One region of the Rahnella sp. WP5 genome, then DNA from elsewhere that is predicted to be linked to it. Evidence: predicted binding sites of a transcription regulator. Region 1 holds the regulator's gene; each other region holds the start of a gene.
The links. Region 1 encodes PhoB, which activates phosphate uptake and scavenging genes when phosphate is short. Its sites were predicted from a motif close to CTGTCATAAAACTGNCNNAT; they were not measured.
Positions count from the first base shown of each region.

Region 2: the regulator PhoB is predicted to act here: its motif matches at 1,035-1,054, upstream of serA (phosphoglycerate dehydrogenase).
Region 3: the regulator PhoB is predicted to act here: its motif matches at 1,336-1,355, upstream of phoA (alkaline phosphatase).

Region 1 is NZ_KN050721.1:154,808-157,084, forward strand. It holds gene sbcD (exonuclease subunit SbcD) at 1-426, opposite strand, end outside; gene phoB (phosphate response regulator transcription factor PhoB) at 654-1,343, shown strand; gene phoR (phosphate regulon sensor histidine kinase PhoR) at 1,366-2,277, shown strand, end outside.
Region 2 is NZ_KN050721.1:35,653-37,929, forward strand. It holds gene EX31_RS21460 (LysR family transcriptional regulator ArgP) at 1-56, opposite strand, end outside; gene rpiA (ribose-5-phosphate isomerase RpiA) at 284-946, shown strand; gene serA (phosphoglycerate dehydrogenase) at 1,297-2,277, shown strand, end outside.
Region 3 is NZ_JQJR01000011.1:74,874-77,150, forward strand. It holds gene EX31_RS10780 (L,D-transpeptidase family protein) at 1-603, shown strand, start outside; gene phoA (alkaline phosphatase) at 1,437-2,277, shown strand, end outside.

The sequences.
Region 1 (2,277 bases):
GAGCAGATCACGCGGGCGTAAAAACGGGATAGCGCACAGTATCGCGCCGGGTTTCCCGTCACGCTGACTGAGCACTAAAATCTGTTCAGAAAGGTTTTCACCGACGGTGGCAATCACCCGCGTATTCAGGCAGGACAGGAGCTCGCGCGATTCATTGAGCGTGGCGACAGAATCGTGGTTACCAGCCAGCACCACCAGCTGGCAGCCGGTTTGCTGTAATTCCACCACGAAGCGGTTATACAATTCTCGGGCATAACTGGGTGGGGATCCCGTGTCGAAAATATCGCCCGCGACAATCACGGCGTCGACCTGATGTTGTTGCACCTGACCGGTCAGCCAGCGCAAAAATGCCTGATGTTCGGCTGCACGGCTTTTAGTGAAAAAGTACTGGCCGAGGTGCCAGTCTGAGGTGTGGATCAGGCGCATGAGACTCCCGTATGAACCCTGGATGACGACAATGGGGTAAAGTATAAACGTCGGCAGGGGAAGCTGTCCCCGATAAATCAGACCAATTTCAGCAAGATGGCCGGAAATTATCTGTCATAGTTGACTGTAATGAACCATTCTTTTCATTCATAAATCTGTCACAAAACTGACGCATAATGGCGCCCGCAATCAAATAAAAGATCGCTAACCTATTGGCAGGACCTACGATGGCTAGACGTATATTGGTGGTTGAAGACGAAGCTCCAATCCGTGAAATGGTGTGTTTTGTACTGGAACAAAATGGCTATCAGGCCGTAGAAGCTGAGGATTTTGATTCAGCGATTGGGCAGCTTGTTGAACCTTACCCTGAACTGATCCTGCTTGACTGGATGTTACCTGGCGGTTCCGGTATTCAGTTTATTAAGCATCTTAAACGTGAGGCTCTGACCCGCGAAATTCCGGTGATGATGCTGACCGCACGCGGTGAAGAAGAAGATCGGGTGCGCGGCCTTGAAGTGGGTGCCGATGATTACATCACCAAACCGTTTTCTCCGAAAGAACTGGTTGCCCGCATTAAAGCCGTGATGCGTCGCATCTCGCCAATGGCGGTGGAAGAAGTGATCGACATGCAGGGGTTAAGCCTGGATCCGTCGTCTCACCGGGTGATGGCCAACGAGCAGGCGCTCGATATGGGGCCGACCGAATTTAAGTTATTACACTTCTTTATGACCCATTCCGAACGTGTATACAGCCGCGAACAGTTGCTCAATAACGTCTGGGGCACTAACGTTTATGTGGAAGATCGCACGGTTGACGTGCATATTCGTCGTTTACGTAAGGCGCTGGAAACCAGTGGACATGACAGAATGATCCAGACTGTTCGTGGTACCGGATACCGTTTTTCAACGCGTTATTGAGCCCTCACAGCGGAGAATCTGTGTGCTAGAACGTTTGTCATGGAAACGACTGGCGGGTGAATTGTTTCTCTTTTGCCTGCCAGCGTTAATTCTCGGTATTTTCGTCGGCCATTTCGGCTGGCTCCTCCTGGTGTCGCTGATGGCGGCACTGGGCTGGAATTATTACAACCAGCTTAAACTCTCTCACTGGCTGTGGCTCGACCGCAGCATTACGCCACCGAATGGGCGCTGGAGCTGGGAGCCGCTGTTTTACGGGCTGAACCAGATGCAGATGCGCAACCGGCGTCGCCGTCGCGAATTAGGTCAGCTCATCAAACGTTTTCGCAGCGGTGCCGAATCGCTGCCGGATGCCGTGGTGCTGACCACTGAAGAAGGCAATATTTTCTGGTGTAACGGACTGGCGCAGGATTTGCTCGGTTTCCGCTGGCCGGAAGATAACGGGCAACATATCTTCAACCTGTTGCGTTATCCGGAATTCCGGCTGTGGATCCAGACCCGCGATTTCAGCCGGGCGCTGAATTTACAACTCAATAATGAGCATTATGTCGAGTTTCGCGTCATGCCTTATTCCGAAGGACAACTGCTGATGGTGGCACGCGACGTGACCCAGATGCGTCAGCTTGAAGGCGCACGGCGTAACTTCTTCGCTAACGTCAGTCATGAACTGAGAACCCCATTGACGGTATTGCAGGGGTATCTGGAAATGATGGAAGACGCCAAGCTGGAAGAGCCTTTCCGCACTAAAGCGCTGGATACCATGCAGGAACAGACGCGGCGGATGGACGGGCTGGTGAAACAGCTGCTGACGCTGTCGAAAATCGAAGCCTCAGCGAATATTGATTTGCACGAGAAAGTGGATATTCCGGTGATGCTCGGCATGCTCGAACGTGAAGTGCAAACGTTAAGCAACGGCAGGCATGAAGTGGTGTTTCGC
Region 2 (2,277 bases), 120 kb from region 1:
CGCTCACGGATCACCGCGTCCAGTGCCTGCAGCGTTCTATAGTCCGGGCGTTTCATCGGAGTTCTGTCCCTTAGATTTAATTTTATCCGAACACTATGCCACAGATTGTCAGGATTTGTGGTGAGGAAAATCTTTGTGTTTGCAGCACAATTGCACTTAATAAGTGTGATCTGGCTGCGGTGTTGTTTATCCAAATTGCCGGGACATGCTTTATAATCACCGGCACTCTTCGTTCCACCGAACTATTCACGCCACTTACGTGTTATCAGACAGAGAAGCCATTATGACGCAGGAAGAATTGAAAAAAGCAGTCGGCTGGGCCGCACTGGATTACGTCACGCCGGGCACCATTGTCGGTGTCGGTACCGGATCCACCGCCGCACATTTCATTGATGCACTGGGTTCCATCAAAGGCCAGATTGAAGGTGCGGTTTCAAGCTCCGATGCTTCTACCGCAAAACTGAAGAGCCTGGGTATTCATGTTTTCGACAGCAATGAAGTGGATTCGCTGGATGTGTATGTCGATGGCGCGGATGAAATCAACGGCTCGATGCAGATGATCAAAGGGGGGGGCGCTGCGCTGACCCGCGAAAAAATCATTGCCGCGATTGCCAAAAAATTCATCTGTATCGTGGATGCTTCCAAGCAGGTTGATGTGCTGGGTAAATTCCCGCTGCCGGTGGAAGTGATCCCAATGGCGCGCTCTTATGTTGCGCGTGAACTGGTTAAACTCGGCGGCCTGCCGGAATACCGCCAGAATGTGCTGACAGACAATGGCAATGTGATCCTTGATGTGCATAACCTGAACATTCTTGATGCCGTCGCGATGGAAAATAAGATCAACAATATTGCCGGTGTTGTGACTGTCGGCCTGTTCGCCAACCGGGGTGCTGACGTGGCGCTGGTCGGGACTTCTGAAGGTGTCAAAACCGTCAAACTGAAGTAATCAGAATATAAGCAGAAGATCTGGCTGCTTTAGGGCAAGGCAGCCAGCCTAAGCCTCGTCATTGCGCTGTCATAACGCAATGTTATGAAGATGATAATTTTCTGACTGAATCATCTTTTCTTCAAAGGCTTTAATTTGGTGACTTATGTCACATTTCTGTATTTCTCCTCCTGAACGTCTGGCACAGTAAAATTGAACCAGCATGAAATGCTAAAAACCGGCAGGCGTGCTGAGCCTTCTGCTGGGGGGCAGGCAATCGTTTGTATTGATGATGGCGGATTTTTTGTTATGTTGACTGTGAGCAGTCATCTTGCAGTTCGAATTCAGCCAGAAAAATATAGGGTCGGGAAATGGCAAAAGTATCACTTGAGAAAGACAAGATTAAATTTTTGTTAGTGGAAGGCGTCCACCAAAGTGCGGTTGATACACTCCGTGCCGCGGGTTACACCAATATTGAATTTCACAAAGGTGCTTTAGACACGCAATCGCTGAAAGAATCGATCCGTGATGCGCACTTTGTTGGACTCCGATCGCGTACTCAGCTGACTGAAGAAGTGTTCCAGGCAGCAGAAAAACTGGTGGCTGTTGGGTGTTTCTGTATCGGCACCAATCAGGTAGATCTGAAAGCTGCGACCCGTCGTGGTATTCCGGTCTTTAACGCACCCTTCTCCAACACCCGTTCGGTTGCGGAAATGGTGCTGGGCGAGATGTTGCTGATGATGCGCGGCATTCCTGAAGCGAATGCGAAAGCGCACCGTGGTGTCTGGAACAAGCTGGCGGTCGGTTCATTCGAAGCGCGCGGCAAACGTCTGGGCATTATCGGTTACGGCCACATTGGTACGCAACTGGGGATCCTGGCGGAAAGCCTGGGGATGCGCGTCTTCTATTATGACATCGAAAGCAAACTGCCTTTGGGCAACGCGCAGCCGATTGCCACACTGGAAGAATTGCTCAATACCAGCGACGTCGTCACGCTGCATGTGCCGGAAACAGCCGGAACCAAAGACATGATTTCTGAAGTGCAGCTGGCGCAGATGAAGCCGGGCGCACTGCTGATCAACGCCTCACGCGGTACGGTCATCGACATTCCTGCGCTGTGCAATGCGCTGCGCAACAAACATCTTTCCGGTGCGGCTATCGACGTCTTCCCGGAAGAACCGGCGACTAACAGTGACCCGTTCAATTCTCCGCTGTGTGAATTCGACAACGTATTGCTGACGCCACATATCGGCGGTTCAACGATGGAAGCGCAGGAAGGTATCGGCCTCGAAGTGGCAGGCAAACTGGCGAAATACTCTGACAACGGTTCTACACTGTCAGCGGTTAACTTC
Region 3 (2,277 bases), on a different contig from region 1:
GAAATGCGTCTGTATTACTACCCGAAAGGCACCAATACTGTGGTCGTGCTGCCGATCGGTATCGGTGAGCTGGGCAAAGACACCCCGATGAACTGGGTGACTACCGTTCAGCGTAAAAAAGCCGGTCCGACCTGGACCCCGACGGCGAAAATGCATGAAGAATATGCTTCTCGTGGCGAATTCCTGCCAGCCGTCTTCCCTGCGGGTCCGGACAACCCGATGGGGCTGTACGCGCTGTATGTCGGGCGTCTGTATGCGGTCCACGGCACCAACGCCAATTTCGGTATCGGTTTGCGCGTGAGCCACGGTTGTGTGCGTCTGCGTGACGCTGACATCAAATGGTTGTTCGACAACGTCCCGCAAGGCACCCGCGTTCAGTTCATCAACGAGCCGGTGAAAGCCACCGTGGAACCAGACGGCAAACGTTATATTGAGATCCACAACCCGCTGTCCTCTAACCAGGAAGAGTTTGATTCTCAGCAGCCACTGCCAATCACTCTGGCAGGCAGCGCAAGCAGCGTATCGATGGATCCGGCGGTCAACCAGACTGTTGTTCAGCGCGCTATCGAGATGCGTTCCGGTATGCCCGTTCAGATCAACTGATAACGTCTTTGACGTTGTTGTGAAAAAGCCCCGTTCATCGGGGCTTTTTTTTTGCATAGTGCCGATGCAAAGGGTGGCGGCTCAGTTGAACTGAAAAGCTGACGGAGAAAGTTTCGGTTTCTCAATTGCACTGAAAGCTGTGCCGAGAAAGTTTCGGTTTCTCAGTTGCGGTGATCACTTATCGGGCAGCGCCGAAACCGCCCAAGAGGGAAACGTGCTTTTTCCCTCTTGGATCTCCCTTCGCTTTTTCAACAAGCGCTTCCGCTCGCTGGCTATGTTTCATCAGCCGCAGTGATAGCCGCAAAATCCCGCCGCTGCACGGTTCCCTTCGTTCGGGTTACAACCCGCGCAAAAAAGACGCGCGGTTTTCCACCTCTCCTCAGGCGATATTTTGGAACCGGCCTCAGGCTTTTACTTCACAACCTCACTTACTTCATTCTTTAAAAAGTCGCGGGCGATTCAGAAAGCTTGCTGAACGGAGCGGCCTGGAGACCAGAGGCTCCAGGACCGAGTGAAGGAACCGCAAAGCGGCAAGATTTCCAGCCTGTCGCCGTGCTACCTGAAACATAGCCAGCGAGCGGAGCGCGCAGTAAAAGAGCCGGAGATTCTTAAGAGGCGCGGCGATAGGCGCCTCTTAAGGCCAGTTTGGGTGGCAACCCAAGGTCTTGACCTTGAAGTTGAAGTTGAAGTTAAAGTTAAAGTTAAAACCCAGTCTCACGGCCAGTCCGGCGCCTGTCATTAAAACGTCACAAGTCTCCCTTAACCTTCCGGTAACAAAAAATATCGATATGTATATTTTTATTTCCGATGGTTTATAAAAAGGAGTTTTGATAATGCAACAATCCGTATCTCTGGTCGCCCGCGCAGTCACTGCCGCCCTGCTGCTTTCCGCTTCTGTCTCCACCCTCGCCGCTGAAACCGACACGCTGACCGACCGGGCGGCAAAAGGCGTGCTGACGGAACCGGGCGGTGCCCGCCGTCTGAGCGGTGATCAGACAGCAGCGCTGAAAGCCTCGTTGTCAGACAAAACGGTGAAAAACGTGATTTTGCTGATTGGCGACGGCATGGGTGATTCTGAAATCACGTCTGCACGTAACTATGCAGAAGGCGCAGGCGGCTATTTCAAAGGCATTGATGCCCTGCCGCTGACCGGTCAGTACACGCATTATTCTCTGGATAAGAAAACGCAAAAACCAAGTTACGTGACCGATTCCGCCGCATCAGCCACCGCCTGGACGACTGGTGTTAAAAGCTATAACGGCGCGATTGGTGTGGATGTAAACGGTAAAGATCACCAGACCATTCTTGAGATCGCCAAAGCCGCAGGTAAGGCCACCGGCAACGTCTCCACCGCAGAATTGCAGGATGCGACGCCGGCTGCACAGATTGCCCATGTGACCTCACGCAAGTGCTACGGCCCGCAAGAAACCGCAGAGAAATGCGCCAGCAACGCGCTGGAAAACGGCGGACGCGGTTCGATCACAGAACAGTTGTTGCAGGCTCGCGCTGATGTCACGCTGGGCGGCGGCAGAAAATCGTTCAGCCAGCTGGCGAAAGCCGGTGAATTTAAGGATAAATCCCTCAAAGAACAGGCGCTGACACAGGGTTATGTCTGGGTGGAAAACGCAGAACAGCTCAGTGCCATCACGCAGGCAGACCAGAAGAAACCGGTTC